Regions from separate parts of the Apilactobacillus pseudapinorum genome, predicted to be linked through region 2. Evidence: a T-box and tRNA genes for the amino acid it is inferred to sense, from the RefSeq annotation. Region 2 holds a T-box; the other holds one or more tRNA genes.

Region 1 (8,480 bases), on a different contig from region 2:
CACCAGGTCCCAATGCAGATAGACGACGTTTATGAGTTAATTCACCCAATGGGTTAGTTTGGTCCATGAATTGTGATAATTGTGATGAACCAAAGAATTCCTTAATTGAAGCAACTACAGGACGAATGTTGATTAATTGTTGTGGAGTAACAGTTGTAGTGTCTTGAATTGACATACGTTCTCTAACAACACGTTCCATTCTAGCTAAACCAATTCTGAATTGGTTTTGTAGTAATTCACCAACAGAACGAATACGACGGTTACCTAAATGGTCAATATCATCAGGTTCACCAATTCCTTCTTGTAAGTTAAAGAAGTAGTTGATTGAGGCAATGATATCTGCCGGAGTAATGTGGTGGAAATCTTCAGGAATGTTATCATTTCCGATCATGTTAACAACATGGTCTGGATCAGTTTCTGATTGTACTTTAATGATTTGAACAGTCATTGGCTCAGGAACTACTGATTCATCTGAAGGGTTGAATGTGTATGCTTTGAAGTCTTCACGATCCAAGTATGGAGCTAGTTCCTTCATAACATTCTTATCAACAACAGTACCCTTCTTAGCAATAATTTCACCAGTATCTGGGTCAGCTAAAGTTTCAGCAAGGGTTAATCCAAGTAAACGAGTCTTTAAGCTCAACTTGTTGTTGGTCTTGTATCTACCAACTGGAGCCATGTCGTAACGTTTTGGATCAAAGAATCTAGTAGTTAATAGGCTACGAGAAGAGTCAGCAGTCTTAGGTTCACCAGGACGTAGACGTTCGTAGATGTCTTTTAGGGCTTCTTCAACACGTGAATCAGTTGTATCTTTGTGAACATCCTTTTCAAGAGTTAATGAAAGGCTGTCATTGCTACCTAAAATTTGAGTAATTTCATCGTCAGAGCCAAAACCTAAAGCACGTACTAATTCAGTAATTGGTAGCTTTCTAGTTCTATCAATACGTACGTAAGATAAGTTCTTTGCATCAGTTTCGAATTCCATCCATGCACCACGGTTAGGAATTACAGTAGTACCGTAACTGATACGGCCGTTCTTGTCTTCTTCTTTATGGAAGAAAACACCAGGAGAACGAACTAATTGTGAAACAATTACACGTTCTGCTCCATTGATAATAAAAGTACCTTGATCTGTCATTAATGGAAAATCACCAAAGAAAACATCTTGGGTCTTGATTTCACCAGTTTCATGATTAGTCAATTTTAATGTGATATGAAGTGGAGCTGAGTAGTTAGCCTCATGATCTCTTGCTTCATTAACAGTGTACTTAGGTTCTAATAGTTGGTAATCAACGAATTCTAAGGATAGTTTTCCTTGGAAATCATCAATTGGCATAATGCTGTTAAACATTTCACGCAAACCTTCATCTAAGAACCACTTGTATGAATCGGTTTGAATTTCAATTAAATTAGGTAAATCAAGAACTTCCTTGATTTGTGAGTAACTTCTACGAATACGGTGTTTACCATATTTAACTAAATGTCCTGCCAAGTTCTTCACCCCTCCAAAAAATTCTATGAAAATGAAATATTACAATTGTGTTACAATTGCACTTTTTTACTGATTTTTTCTAAAAATGAGCAAAAAAAAACCAAAACAAGCAATCTCGATTGACGCTTATTTTTGGTTGATATAGGCGCATCTGACGGACAATAGATCGCCGACACGCATTTCATTTCATAGTTATATACTCAGTATGATACTCTAAAAGAATAGTTAAGTCAATGCTTTGCATATAAAAAAGAGAGGGCTAAATCCTCTCTTTTTTTATGCGTGAACAGTTTCTTTTTTCGTAACTGTAATTTTTCCTTTGGAAGCTCCGATTGAAACTTCATCCCCTGGTTTAATTGAACCAGCAAGAATTTCTTCAGAAATTTTATCTTCAACATCATTTTGAAGCGCTCTTCTAATTGGACGCGCACCATATTCAGGATTAAAGCCATTCTTAGCAATCAATTCAATTGCAGCCGGCGTCATCTTGATGTTGATACCTAAATCATGAACTCTCTTCAACAAGTCGTTTGTCATTAACTTAACGATTTCTTGAACTTGTTTTTGGTTTAGTTCATGGAAAATAATTGTTTCATCAATTCGGTTTAAGAATTCTGGTCTGAAGAAACGTTTCATTTGTTCTTCAACAGTCTTCTTCATTAGCTTGTAGCTTTCATCGTCTTTATCTAATTCAGCACCGAAACCAACTGTCTTCTTATCACGAAGTGCGGCAGCACCTAAGTTAGAAGTCATAATTAGCACAGTGTTTCTGAAGTCAACGTGGCGACCCTTGGAATCAGTTAGGTATCCATCATCTAGCACTTGTAATAGCAAGTTGAAGACATCTGGATGGGCCTTTTCTACTTCATCAAATAAAACAACTGAGTATGGGTGTTGTCTTACCTTTTCAGTTAATTGGCCACCTTCTTCGTATCCAACGTATCCAGGAGCTGAACCAACCATTCGAGAAGCTGATTCCTTTTGCATGTATTCTGACATATCAATTCTGATAATATCGTCTTTTGAACCAAACATTTCTTCAGCTAAATCCTTAGCCAATTCAGTCTTACCAACACCCGTTGGTCCTAAGAAGATAAATGAACCAATTGGACGGTTAGGATCTTTAATTCCACTTCTTGCACGTCTGATTGCTCTAGATACTGCAGAGACAGCTTCGTTTTGACCAATAATCTTCTTATGCAAAATGCTTTCTAGGTTGACTAAACGCTTACTATCAGTCTTAGTCATCTTAGTAACAGGTACACCAGTCCATTCAGATACAACTTTAGCAACATCTTCACCAGTTTCTGAAATATTGTACTTGTGTTCTTTTTGGTCTTTTTCACGTTGGCTTGCAATCTTATCACGTTTTTCAGCTAATTCTTTTTGAGCTGCTTGTTCTTTTTCTCTTAAACTAACAGCATCTTCAAAACGTTGTTCTTCAATAGCACTTTCTAGTGCCTTACTGTAATCAGCGATTTGGTTTTGTAATTCATCCAATGGATCTTCATCGTCTAAATTATCAATCCTAATCATCGCTGCTGCTTCATCCATCAAATCAATCGCCTTATCAGGTAAGAAACGGTTACTAATGTAGCGAGATGATAAATCAACCGCTTGTTCAATGGCTTCATCAGTAATCTTAACTTGATGATGAGTTTCATACTTAGGACGAATTCCCTTTAGAATTTGAATTGCTTCATCTCTAGTTGGTTCTTCCACAGAAACAGTGGCGAAACGACGAGCTAAAGCGCCATCTTTTTCAATGTACTTTTGATATTCGTTCAATGTAGTGGCACCGATAGTTTGTAAGTCGCCTCGAGCTAATGCTGGTTTTAAAATGTTAGAAGCATCAATGGCTCCTTCAGCACCACCAGCGCCCATTAAGGTGTGTAATTCATCGATGAACAAAATGACGTTACCCACTGATTTAATTTCGCTGATAATCTTCATTAAACGTTTTTCGAATTCACCACGATACTTAGTTCCAGCAACTAAAGTTCCCATTTCAAGCATCATGACACGTTTGCTTTCCATATCTTCTGGTACTTGGCGGTTAGCAATCTTTAGCGCTAATCCTTCCACAACAGCAGTCTTACCAACCCCTGCTTCACCAACTAACACAGGGTTATTCTTAGTACGACGACTTAGAATTTGGACGACACGTTTGATAACGTCATCTCGACCAATTGTAGGATCGATTAACCCATCTTTAGCAGCCTTAGTTAAGTCGGTTGCTAATGAATCCAATGTTGGTGTAGTTCCGTTAGCCACTGATGGTTTGCCACCTGGCAATGGAATATTTTTCGCATTTGGGTTTGAATTTGGGTTTGATGAAAAGCCCATCTTACGTAATAGCACTTTTTTAATAAAGTTCATGTCTCTTACGTTCATGCTTTCCAAAATTCTAGTAGCGACAGTTTCTGGTGTATCTAAAATGGCGATTAATAAGTGTTCAGTCCCAATTCTAGCAGCACCATATTTCTTTGAAACTTGACCTGCAATAGTTAGCATTTGTTCTGTCTTTGGTGAATATGGCAAGTATGAATCTTGATCGTATTGATCTAGGTTACCATAACCAACTAAAATTTCGATTTCACCCTTGATATCTTCTTCATTAATATCGCATTGTTTTAATGCCGACTTTGCGATTCCGTTAGTTTCCATCGCTAAAGCTAGTAATAAATGTTCAGTTCCGATAGCCTGATGACCAAAAATTTTGGCTTGTTCTTGCGCTATAATTAAAACGTTTTTTGCACTAGGAGTAAAAATGTTATCCATGTTATGCCTCACTTTCTAGCTCTTGTATCTTAAATGATCTAAAATGGCGATCATTATGTTTGCTCTAATCTGATTTTCAAGTAATGTGTTACCGATTGCTAGAGTTTGTTTAGTTATAGATGCTAACACTAAATCAGCTTCATTGTCAGTAATTAGCTCATTTACTACTAAAGTATTTATTACTGCTTTAGCTTCCCTTTGAGTTAGGTCAGTGCCAATTGCATCTATTAACGTGTCTAGAATTTCAATATTATCTAATAATTTCACTTTTTCAATGCGGATGTAACCCCCGCCACCTCGTTTACTTTCTACGACGTATCCATTTTGGATAGTAAAACGAGTCTTAATCACATAATTAATCTGTGATGGTACAACATCAAAGTGACTGGCAATATCAGATCTACTAATCTCAACACGTTCATCTTCAGCAATCATTTCCTTTAGATATCTTTCGATAATATCGGAAATGTTTTTTCCTTGCATGTTACCACCCCAATTCTTTGACTAATCTTGACTATAATTATACGGAATTATAGTTGAAATGCAAAGATTTTTACCGAAAATAAAAAGAGAAAATGAATTAACATTTTCTCTTTTTTATCTATATTATCGGGAAGACAGGATTCGAACCTGCGACCCCCTGGTCCCAAACCAGGTGCTCTACCAAGCTGAGCTACTTCCCGAAATAAAAAAAATGCACCCAGTAGGAGTCGAACCTACAACCTTCTGATTCGTAGTCAGACACTCTATCCAGTTGCGCTATGGGTGCATAATAAATATTAAATTAAAAATAATGCCGAGGACCGGGATCGAACCGGTACGGTCATCACTGACCGCAGGATTTTAAGTCCTGTGCGTCTGCCAATTCCGCCACCCCGGCAGAAGTATGCAAAGCGGAAGACGGGATTCGAACCCGCGACCCCCAGCATGGCAAGCTGATGTTCTACCACTGAACTACTTCCGCATAAATGCCGACTAGATGATTCGAACACCCGACCTCTTCATTACTAGTGAAGCGCTCTAGCCAACTGAGCTAAGTCGGCAGCATTTTTGCAAATAATGCAATGCGGGCGAAGGGATTCGAACCCCCACTTCCATAAGGAAACTAGAACCTAAATCTAGCGCGTCTGCCAGTTCCGCCACGCCCGCATGGTAAATATTAAATTGTATATGGCATTGAGCCAATGAGCCGTGGCAGGTTCGAACTGCCGACCCTCTGATTAAAAGTCAGATGCTCTACCGGCTGAGCTAACGGCTCAATGGAGGATACAGGGCTCGAACCTGTGACCTCCTGCTTGTAAGGCAGATGCTCTCCCAACTGAGCTAATCCTCCATGAGGTCAATCAAGTTATCTCTTAAGAAGACAACTATTAAATATTATCATTTAAAGCAATTCATGTCAAGAAAAATTTTAAATATTTTACTTTGCATTGCTATTGGTAAGCCGTTTAATAACTCAACAAAAAATATTATATCGAAAAATGCATTCCTCGTCTACCTTTTTTTGCAAAAAATGACTATTAATTCATTTTTGATCTTTTTTACTAGCATCTCCTCATATAATATCAGCTTATTTTTATATATAAAGAACCGCCTAAGAGAATATCTTAGGCGGTTCTTTATTGTTTTAAATAGTATTAATCTTCTTTGGCAATAGTAGTACGACCACCCATGTATGGTTGTAGTACCTTTGGAATACTGATTGAACCGTCTTCATTTTGGAAGTTTTCCAAAATAGCAGCAACAGTTCTACCAACGGCTAATCCTGAACCATTTAATGTGTGAACGAATTGAAGTTTACCATTTTCATCTCTGTATTGGATGTGAGCACGACGAGCTTGGAAATCAGTAGTGTTTGAACAACTTGAAATTTCACGGTAACGACCTTGAGCAGGCATCCAAACTTCAATATCATGTGTCATAGCAGCAGTGAAACTCATATCACTAGTAGTTAAAGTAATTACGTGGTATGGAATTTCTAGCATATCTAGTAATTCTTCGGCATGAGCAGTAATGCTTTCTAGTGCATCCCATGAATCTTCTGGTTTAGTGAATTGTACCATTTCTACCTTATTAAATTGATGCAAACGAATTAAACCTCTGGTATCACGTCCAGCACTTCCTGCTTCAGATCTAAATGCTGGTGAAAGTGCAGTAAACTTAACAGGTAACTTCTCAGCATCCATTACTTCATCTCTGTAGTAATTTACTAATGGAACTTCGGCTGTTGGAATCATAGTTAAATCACTATCTGCGATTTCGAAACCAGCCTTAGTTTCTTTAAACTTAGGAAATTGTCCAGTTCCAAACATTGAGTCTGAGTTAACCATGTATGGAGGAAGGACTTCCTTGTAACCAGCTTTAGCGTTTTGATCCAAGTAGAAGTTGTAGATGGCACGTTCTAATTGTGCTCCTGCTCCCATGTAGTAAACAAAACGGCTACCAGCAACTTTAGCACTAGCTTCGAAGTCTAAAATTCCTAAGTCTTCACCGATTTCCCAGTGGTTCTTAGGTTGGAAGTCAAACTTACGTGGTTCACCATGTTTTCTTAATTCCACAGCACCTTCTTCAGTTAAACTGATTGGGACTTCATCTGCTGGAATATTTGGTAAGTGGGCAGCTAAATCTTGTTGATCTTGTTGAACCTTTTCTAGTTCAGCATCTAAATCTTTAACTTCCTTACCAACTTGTTGCATTTCTTCAATAGCTGAAGTAGCATCTTCTTTGTTACGCTTTGCTTCGGCAATTTTCTTTGAAACATCATTTTTCTTCGCTTTTAGGCTTTCACTCTTCACAATAAGTTCACGACGCTTTTCATCGTAACCTAATAGTTCATCGATAGTTTCAGCTTTAACATTTCTAGTAGCTAACTTTTCTTTTACCCAATCTGCGTTTTGACGAATCATTTTCATATCTAACATAATACATACCTCCTGAAAATAAAAAAGAAGACCTCCATCCATTGGGACGAAGGTCTTCTTTTCGCGGTACCACCCAAGTTCTTAGCATAAGCTAAACACTCGTATGGTGATAACGGTCACTAACCGTGTAGCATTACCTACCCGCTTTTTCGTATGCTGGAATTTCGACTTGTAATTCGCACCAACCATTACATCTCTTAAGTGTCTACTTAAAACATACATTGCGTTTATTTGTTGACTTAATAGTATTACAAAAGTTTTAAATTAGCAACTACTTTAATTGTAATTCTGCAATTTTTTCATCAATTTGTTTTAATACTTTCGCTAAATCATCTTCGCTTTCAATGAAGTCTAACTTATCGCCGTCGATTTCCATCTTTGGTGATAAGTCATAGTTAGCATACCAATCATCATATCTTTGGTTTAAATCTTTGTAGTAATCATAAAGTTCTGGATCCTTATCCACTTGTTCGTAACTACGACCACGTTTTTGAATACGTTTTAACATTGTTTCAAAAGAAATGTTGATGTGGATTAATAAATCCGGATTTTTTTGATTAGGTGAACCTGGAATTTCTTCCATCATATTATCTAACAATGAGTCGTAGATATCGGCTTCAGTGGAAGTGGCACGTTGCATGTCCGCATTCAGACGAAATAATAATGAATCTTCATAGATTGAACGATCCATAACGCTTAACTTTTCATGTTGTGCCTTTTCAATGTTGTTTAAACGAGTATTTAAAAAGTAGATTTGTAGTAAAAATGCATACTTCTTAGGGTCTTTATAAAATAAAGGTAGAATTTCGTTGTCATCAACAGATTCATAGTAACCAGTTGATCCTAAGTGTTCTGACAATAATTTAGTTAAAGAGGTCTTTCCCGCTCCAATTGTTCCAGCAAGTACAATCATATTAGTCTCCTTAAGTTGAGTTTCATCTATATATTATTTTAATACATCAGACTATTTTTGAATACGACAATCTCGCGGGAAAATAAAAAAGATGCTAATTCTTAGCATCTTTTAATCTTATTTTTCTTGTTCTCTTAAATCTGATGGCGCAACATCAACTTCGTCTAACGGAATTAGATGAGTCTTGTTCTTAATCTTGTAACCAATGTATAGGATTAATACAAGTGGAACTGAAATGTAAGTAATTCCAATTTGTTCCCAATCTAAATTCGCAAATGAAGTTAAGTTTTGACCACAGATAACTAGAATACATAGAATCAAAGTAATGATTGGTCCAATTGGGAACCATGTTGCAGAGTACTTCAATTCATCT
Region 2 (8,480 bases):
AAACGTCCCAACAATAGTCATAAAGGAACTTTTGGGAAAGTATGTATCATCGGTGGCAATCAAAACTTCGGTGGCGCAGCGATTATGGCCAGTAAAGCCTGTATATATTCTGGTGCTGGTTTAACCACTACTTTTACTGATACTCTTAATTTAGATAGCCTTCATAACATTATCCCTGAAGCAATGTTTGTTGACTATCACGATGCCAATCAACTTCAATCCATGATTAGTGGTTTTGATGTCATTTTAATTGGTCCTGGCCTGGGTACCGATGATTATAGTCTTTCACTTGTAAAACAAGTCTTCCAACAAATTAATAATCAACAAATTTTAATTATTGATGGCTCCGCTATAACAATTATTGCCAATCATCAATTACCATTACCAGATGCTAAAATCATCTTCACTCCCCATCAAATGGAATGGCAACGATTATCCGATATAGCAATACCAGATCAAAATGATAAAAACAATCAAGACAAAGTGAATGAACTCCATTCAACTGTAGTATTAAAATCACATCATACTAAGGTATATTCTAACAATCATATTTGGGTTAATCCAGGTGGGACTCCTGCCCAAGCTACTGGTGGAATGGGTGATACCCTCGCCGGAATGATTGCTGGGTTCACAGCTCAATTTGCTAACACTGAAGATGCTGTAATTTCAGCTGTCTACGCTCATAGTTTTATCGCTGACAAATTAGCTAAAAATCAATACGTGGTTTTACCTACTCAAATTAGCGATCATATCCCTCAATTTATGAAAAAATTCGAAAATTAGCCACTAAAAAACACTTTCAATGATATTCCATCGAAAGTGTTTTTTTATTAATCTATTTCATTATTTTTGAATACATAGCCAAATATTAAAACCATCAATAGCGGAACTAAAATAAATAGAACGGCGTATTCATGGAAAATGTTTGTTAATATTCCCATAAAAATTGCTCCTAAAACAAAGCTAACGTAAATCATAATCGTGTCGATTAGTAATGATTTTGCTTTTTCGTTTCCATCAACAATTGTTAAATAAACATTATTGGCAATTTTTCCTAGATTACCTGTCATCATCAAAGGATTAAATGCATTTCCTTTTAGGAGTTTAAACTCTTGTAATTGGGCAGCTGCTACCAATGATAGCAAACCAACCACCAATACATCCGGTAATTCGTTTACGAATAATCCTGTCACTAAAATGATAGCCACTTCATATTCAATTATAATGGTTTTTCTTAACCAATCGTCTTTCAAATTTCTTTGCATCAATTTAATTAAGACTATCCCTAATACAAAAAGCAAGATTGAAAATAGATACTTAACAATCGCTGCAATGTTAAAGTGACTGATGCTGATTCCTAACAAGATGGTATTTCCGGTTTGTAATCCTGCGAATACCCCACCATGTTCAACAAATGAATATGCATCAATGCTTCCACTAATAATAGCTAATAAGATAGCTGTGAAGGGATGCATAAATAAGTCTTTGGGCTTCAAAATGATCTTCTCCTATCCAATGTGTAACTTTCTTCTAAGTGTCTCTGCTTTATGTCCTAAAACAGTGTCTGCAATTCTGCTCTTCAAAGCAAGGTATACATATACCAAGCCTCCAAGTAATGAAGCAAATGCAACCACAATTCCACTACCAATTCTGCCATATTGGTTCATTCCCAAACTAACCAATAAGTTACCAGCATATACTGCTGTAATGGCAACAAAGTATGTTACTAGAGAAAATAGAATAATCCAATTGATTTGAGATAACATCTTATCATTTCTAAACTTAAATTGACGGTCTAATGAACTAATAATTAGCATATTAACCACCATGAATCCAATTGCTGATGATAATAACGGACCAAATTCCTTAAAGAAATAAACCATTGGGAATTGGCTAACTATCTTAGCAATAACACCATATACAAAGTATTTAACAGCGACCTTGTTTTGTGATATTCCTTGCATCATAGCAGTTAAAACAGTAAATAAACCAAATGAGATGGAAACGATTGATGAAAACGCTAAAACGTTTGCTGATAGTGCTCCATTAACATTGGTATAAAATAATCTATTCAATGGTCCTGCAATCGCAGTCATTCCTAATGCTGCAGGAATCATAATAAATGAAAATAAAACAAAACCTGCAGACACTTGGTGACTAATTTCTTTTTTATTGCCTCGTGTATACGATTCAGATAACAATGGCACAACAGTTATTGCGACTGAAGATGCTAATGAAATTGTAATCATAATTAGCTTATTAGCGTTACCTGCGAAAATTGCATACAATTGATCCAATACTTTGTTAGATGCGCTAGTGGCAACATGCATAATGTTAAAGAATGTGTATTGATCGATTAATTGAAAAATTGAAATTCCTGCTCCTAAAATAACAAATGGAACAGCTTGTTGAATGATTTCTAAATATAATTTATTTGCATTGACATGAAGCTGATTATTACTATTACGAACTAAACTACGATAATATTTACGTCGTCTGAAGTAGTACCAAGCTAAAATCAATAATCCGGCTAAAGCTCCAATAAAAGCCGCAAATGTAGATTGTGATACGGCTGTTACCCAACTACCTCTTAGCACCTTAATAATAAAGAATACTGCTATTAACATGTATATAACTCTAAATAGTTGTTCTACAAATTGTGATAATGCAGATGGTGCCATATCTTGAAATCCTTGGAAATATCCACGAGTTAAACTCATTGTTGGAATGATTAGAACAGCCCAAGATAATGAACGCATAACGGGGATTAAATCAGGATTACCATTATCTATTAATGGACTAAAAAAGTATAAGAACAAGGCACAAACTATCCCCATAATTACAGATAGTAAAACACCACGTTTATAAAGCCTAACGCTGACCCCATATTCGTTTAGTGCGTTATAATGTGCCACTTGCTTAGCAATTGCTGATGGAATTCCCGCAATTGAAATAATTAATATTAAACTATAAACATTATATCCTTGAACGTATAATGCATTAGCTTGTAAATAAAGCCCCCCTAGAATCATGTTCCAAGGGATTATGTATAAAGCACCTAAAATTCTTGAAAAAACACTTCCAGCAGTCATCCATGCTGAACCTTTAAGCATTTTATCTTGTGCTATATCTTCATTCAAATTATTTTCCTGATTTTGCATATCGCAATTCCCACTTTCAAATTTCTCTAACTTGTCCATTTTAATCAATATTTTAATAGTAAGCAACTCTCATAGTACTTAATTCCACAAAAAAAGAGAGATAATCATAGATTATCTCTCTTTTTTTATTAGTTAGCAACGATATTTACAATTTTTCCAGGAACAACAATTACCTTACGGACTGTTTTTCCTTCAATTGATTCTTTAATCTTTTCATCATTCATTGCAACTTCTTGTGTAGCTTCCTTAGAAGCATCAGCAGCAACTTTAATGTGTGATCTCACTTTACCGTTAACTTGAACAACAACTTGAACTTCATCATCAACTAATTTTGATTCATCAAATTCAGGCCATTGAGCATAAGTGATTGTTTCATCATGACCAAACTTGTTCCATAGTTCTTCAGCCATATGTGGAACAATTGGTGAAAGTAATTTAACGAAGCCTTCCATGTATTCTAGGTATAAGCTGTCTTGTTTATAACATTCATTAACAAATACCATCATACTTGAAATAGCAACGTTAAATCTTAAGTTTTCAAAGTCATCAGTAACCTTTTTAACTGTTTGGTTATAAACTTTATCCAATTTATGGTCATTAACTGTAGTAATACGATCACGTAAGTTGTCATCGTCATCAATTAATAATCTCCAAACACGGTTAACCCACTTGTTTGAACCATTTAATCCTTCAGTACTCCAAGGTTTTGATTCAGTTAATGGACCCATGAACATTTCATATAGTCTTAATGTATCTGCACCAAATTCGTCCACGATATCATCTGGGTTAACAACGTTTCCCTTAGACTTAGACATCTTTTCATGGTTAGTTCCAAGAATCATCCCTTGGTTAACTAACTTATGGAAAGGTTCCTTAGTTGGAACTACGCCTAAATCGTAAAGCACTTTGTGCCAGAATCTTGCATATAGTAAATGAAGAACGGCATGTTCTGCACCACCAATGTATAAATCAACAGGTAACCATTCTTTTAGTAATTCTGGATCTGCTAATTCTTTATCGTTGTGAGCATCGATATATCTCAAGTAGTACCATGAACTACCAGCCCATTGAGGCATTGTGTTAGTTTCACGTTTACCTTTACGACCGTTTTCATCAACAACATTAACCCAGTCATCGATGTTAGCCAATGGTGATTCACCAGTACCAGATGGTTCAATGTTATCAGTATCTGGTAATACTAATGGTAATTCATCTTCAGGAACTAAAGTAGTTTCCCCATCTTCCCAATGAATTACTGGAATTGGTTCACCCCAATATCTTTGACGTGAGAAAATCCAATCACGTAAACGGTAGTTAGTTTTGGCATTCCCTGCATGATGTTCTTCTAGCCAGTTAATGACTGCATCAATCGCTTCTTTTTTGTTCATTCCATCTAGGAAATCTGAGTTGATATGAACACCATCACCAGTAAAGGCTTCTTCTTCAATGTTTCCACCTTCAATAACTGGATTAATTGGTAAATCAAATTTCTTAGCAAATTCGTAATCACGGTCATCATGAGCTGGCACAGCCATAATTGCACCTGTACCGTATGAAGAAAGAACGTAGTCACCAATCCAAATTGGAACTTGTTTTCCATTAATTGGATTGATTCCGTAAGCGCCTGTAAATACACCAGATTTGTCTTTATTCAAATCAGTTCTTTCAAGGTCAGACTTAGTAGAAACTTCTTTTCTGTATGCTTCAATAGCATCTTTTTTATCATCAGTCATAATCTTATCAACTAGGTCATGATCTGGCGCTAAAACAATGTATGAGGCACCAAATAAAGTATCAGGTCTTGTAGTAAATACTTCGATTTTTTCGTCATGACCATCAACATCAAAGAATACACTAGCACCCTTAGAACGGCCAATCCAATTTCTTTGCATTTCCTTGATACTTTCAGGCCAGTCTAATTCTTCTAAATCATCAATAAGTCTGTCAGCATAAGCAGTGATTTTTAAAACCCATTGTTTCATTGGTACACGGTATACTGGGTATCCACCACGTTCTGTTTTACCATCAATAACTTCTTCGTTCGCAACAACGGTTCCACCCATGAAATCAGGAGCCCAGTTTACTTCAATTTCATCTTCGTAAGCTAAGCCTTTTTTGTAAAGTTGTTCGAAAATCCATTGTGTCCACTTGTAGTATTCAGGATCAGTAGTATCTACTTCTCTATCCCAATCATATGAAAAACCAAGTGACTTGATTTGTTCTCTGAAGTGAGCGATGTTTTTTTGTGTAAATGAACCAGGATGATTACCTGTCTTTAAAGCATATTGTTCAGCAGGCAAACCAAAGGCATCAAAACCAATTGGATGCAAGACGTTTTTACCTTGCATTCTCTTAAATCTAGACATGATATCTGTTGCAGTATATCCTTCAGGATGACCAACGTGAAGTCCTTGACCTGATGGATATGGGAACATATCTAGTGCATAATAGTTATCTTTATTTTTATCATTTGTAGTCTTAAAAGTTTTATTTTCTTCCCAATACTTTTGCCATTTTGTTTCAATCTTACTGTGATTGTATGCCATAATAATGCCTCCATTTATTTTTGTCGAATAAAAAAATCCTATAAGCTTAATATGCTTATAGGACGAATATACCGCGGTACCACCTAATTTTCATCTATTTTAAATAGATGCAACTTAAGTCCTTAACGCGGAATACGTCTTAACCTACTATCCATTTCAATTAAGATTTCAACGACTAGTTCGATTAATCATAATCTAAATTCGCAACGACCATTTAGTTTCTGAAAAATATAATTAATCTAATACTTCGTATCAACAATTTATCTTCGACTATTAAATTAATTTAAATATACCAGTGAATTAGATTAAAAGCAAGGACATTTATCATTTGTGTTAGAATAACAATAATGAATATATAAAAAGGAAGTTTATTATGAAGTTAGAACCATCAGTTACTTATAGTCATACCCTTTTATCAAGTGTAGTAAATGAAAATGATATTGTGGTAGACGGAACCATTGGCAAAGGAAATGATACCGAATTTTTAGCTAGACTAGTTGGTAATCAAGGTAAGGTCTTTGGATTCGATATTCAAGCAGAAGCAATTCAAAAAACTCAAGAAAGAATCAATAAAAACAGTCTAAGTAATCAAGTGACATTAATAAATGACGGACATGAAAATATCAGCAATTATGTAGAAGATCATATTCAAGCCGCTATATTTAATTTAGGCTACTTACCTGGTGGTAATAAAGAAGTTATCACACTGCCAGAAACAACTCTCAAAGCAATTCAATCAAGCTTATCATTACTAAATGTCGGTGGAATCGTAATTATCATCTTATACTATGGTCACCCAGGCGGTGAAATTGAAAAAGAAAAAGTCTTATCTTTTGTTCAATCATTAGATCAAAAGCAATATTCAGTTCTAAAATACGAGTTTATAAACCAAATTAATTGCCCGCCTATTCTTATTGCGATACAAAAAAATGACAACCATTAAGGTTGTCATTTTTTTATTTTTCAGATAATCGATCGTATAGATTTACTAAAACAGCAATAATAATGATTATTAAACAAACCCAAAATACTTTGTGCAATGAATTGTATAAAACAGTTCTCAATGGTTCTAGTAATTTGGCCGGAATTTCATGGGATGTTTTAAAATTAACTAGCTTATTAATCATTCCCATATTTGAATCATCAGTGTGTAAAATACCAATTTTAAGTTGTCGGTTCATTACAATCCCTAGAACTGCAACAATCAAAGTTTGCCCAAAAATACGACATAAGGTATTAAATGATGTTGCAACTCCGATATCGCCTTTATCAACACTATTTTGAGAAATAACAGTTCCATTTGTAATGGTAATTCCAAATCCAATTCCACAAACTGCAGCAATCGCAAAGAACCAACCAAATGAAACATTAAATGGTAGTAGCACTACCCAAATAGCTGCAGCTAAAATAAAGAATAATCCTATCATAGTTGCATAAAATGGTTTCATGCGCGATAGAAGCCATCCTGAAACGAAAGCCCCTAAAATCCATAAAATTGAGGTTGGTGTGATTGCAAAACCAGATGCAGTGGCTGGATATCCAAAAATACCTTGTGTCCAAACAGGTAGATATACTTCTAGTCCCATTAAGAAACCACTAATTAAAAACGCAATAATATTTTGCACTACAAATGTTCTATTGTGCATTAATTTCATTGGAATAATTGGATTATCAGCGCAATGTTCTCTTCTAACGAACAGAATTAATAATAATATTGAAATAAATGTACAATATGAAATTGGCTGCCAATTATTAGATAGGTTACTGATTAATTGAATAATATACATTAAAAATAGTAGCAACAATGATAGATATATCATTCCTAAATAATCGACAGAATTTTTAACTAACGCTTTGGTTTCTTTAAAAGAAATAATGAATACTATTAAGACTGATATTCCCAATGGTACATTAATGAAGAAAATCCAATGCCAACTTAAATTATCAACGATGTAACCACCAAATAAAGGAGCGATAATTGAAGCAATCCCCCATACCGCACCATTAAGTCCTAAGATTTTACCACGATTTTCGTCAGAATAAATATCAGCAATAATAGTATAAGAAAGTGGCATTATAACCCCTGCTCCAATTCCTTGAATTGCTCTCCAAAGAATTAATACATTCATACTATTTGCTAAACCAGATAAAATGGAACCGATTAAAAAGATAGATATTCCAAAGATAAATACTTTCTTTCGTCCAAATTGATCCGAAAGTTTACCGTAAATAGGTGTTGAAATTGCAGTCGTTAATAAATAAATTGAGAAGACCCAATTCATAATTGAGACTCCATGCAAGTCCCCCACAATGGTTGGCATAGCAGTTGAGACAATCGTCCCTTCAATTGCACTCATAAATGTAGCCATGAATAAAGCAATTGAGATGATTAACACATTATTTGATTGTTTTTTAATACTCGTTACCTCCAAAATAAAAACGATTTATTTATATCAATCTACAAATAAATCGTTTTTAACATTAAATATACTATTTAAAGAAATTTTGTAGTTCTGATACCTTGTCAGTGTGTTCCCAAGGTAAATCAACATCTGTTCTTCCAAAATGACCATAAGCAGCAGTATTTTTGTAGATAGGTCTCTTCAAATCTAACATTTTAATAATACCAGCTGGTCTTAAATCAAATATTTCACGAATAGCTTTGATTAAGTCATTTTCTGATACAGTTGCTGTACCGAAAGTGTTAACAGAAATTGAAACTGGTTTTGCAACACCAATTGCATAAGCTACTTGAACTTCAATTCTAGTTGCT

The links. A T-box is a leader RNA that pairs with one kind of tRNA and senses whether it is charged. The one in region 2 lies ahead of leuS (leucine--tRNA ligase), so its partner is inferred to be a tRNA-Leu.
Region 1: it has a tRNA-Leu gene. The T-box ahead of leuS (leucine--tRNA ligase) is inferred to sense a tRNA for this amino acid. The anticodon was not compared.

What each region holds. Positions count from the first base shown of each region.
Region 1 covers NZ_BAABVU010000012.1:81,643-90,122, forward strand. Annotated here, with positions in the region: gene rpoB (DNA-directed RNA polymerase subunit beta) at 1-1,492, opposite strand, end outside; gene ABWU86_RS01815 (ATP-dependent Clp protease ATP-binding subunit) at 1,769-4,273, opposite strand; gene ABWU86_RS01820 (CtsR family transcriptional regulator) at 4,289-4,756, opposite strand; tRNA gene ABWU86_RS01825 (tRNA-Pro) at 4,883-4,956, opposite strand; tRNA gene ABWU86_RS01830 (tRNA-Arg) at 4,969-5,042, opposite strand; tRNA gene ABWU86_RS01835 (tRNA-Leu) at 5,068-5,153, opposite strand; tRNA gene ABWU86_RS01840 (tRNA-Gly) at 5,166-5,237, opposite strand; tRNA gene ABWU86_RS01845 (tRNA-Thr) at 5,243-5,316, opposite strand; tRNA gene ABWU86_RS01850 (tRNA-Leu) at 5,339-5,422, opposite strand; tRNA gene ABWU86_RS01855 (tRNA-Lys) at 5,459-5,531, opposite strand; tRNA gene ABWU86_RS01860 (tRNA-Val) at 5,534-5,606, opposite strand; gene serS (serine--tRNA ligase) at 5,911-7,194, opposite strand; gene ABWU86_RS01870 (deoxynucleoside kinase) at 7,466-8,107, opposite strand; gene ABWU86_RS01875 (amino acid permease) at 8,225-8,480, opposite strand, start outside.
Region 2 covers NZ_BAABVU010000022.1:231,358-239,837, forward strand. Annotated here, with positions in the region: gene ABWU86_RS04945 (NAD(P)H-hydrate dehydratase) at 1-783, shown strand, start outside; gene ABWU86_RS04950 (YoaK family protein) at 831-1,496, opposite strand; gene ABWU86_RS04955 (putative polysaccharide biosynthesis protein) at 1,509-3,161, opposite strand; gene leuS (leucine--tRNA ligase) at 3,290-5,707, opposite strand; T-box leader at 5,763-5,972, opposite strand; gene mnmM (tRNA 5-(aminomethyl)-2-thiouridylate-methyltransferase MnmM) at 6,081-6,650, shown strand; gene ABWU86_RS04970 (MDR family MFS transporter) at 6,664-8,124, opposite strand; gene metK (methionine adenosyltransferase) at 8,198-8,480, opposite strand, start outside.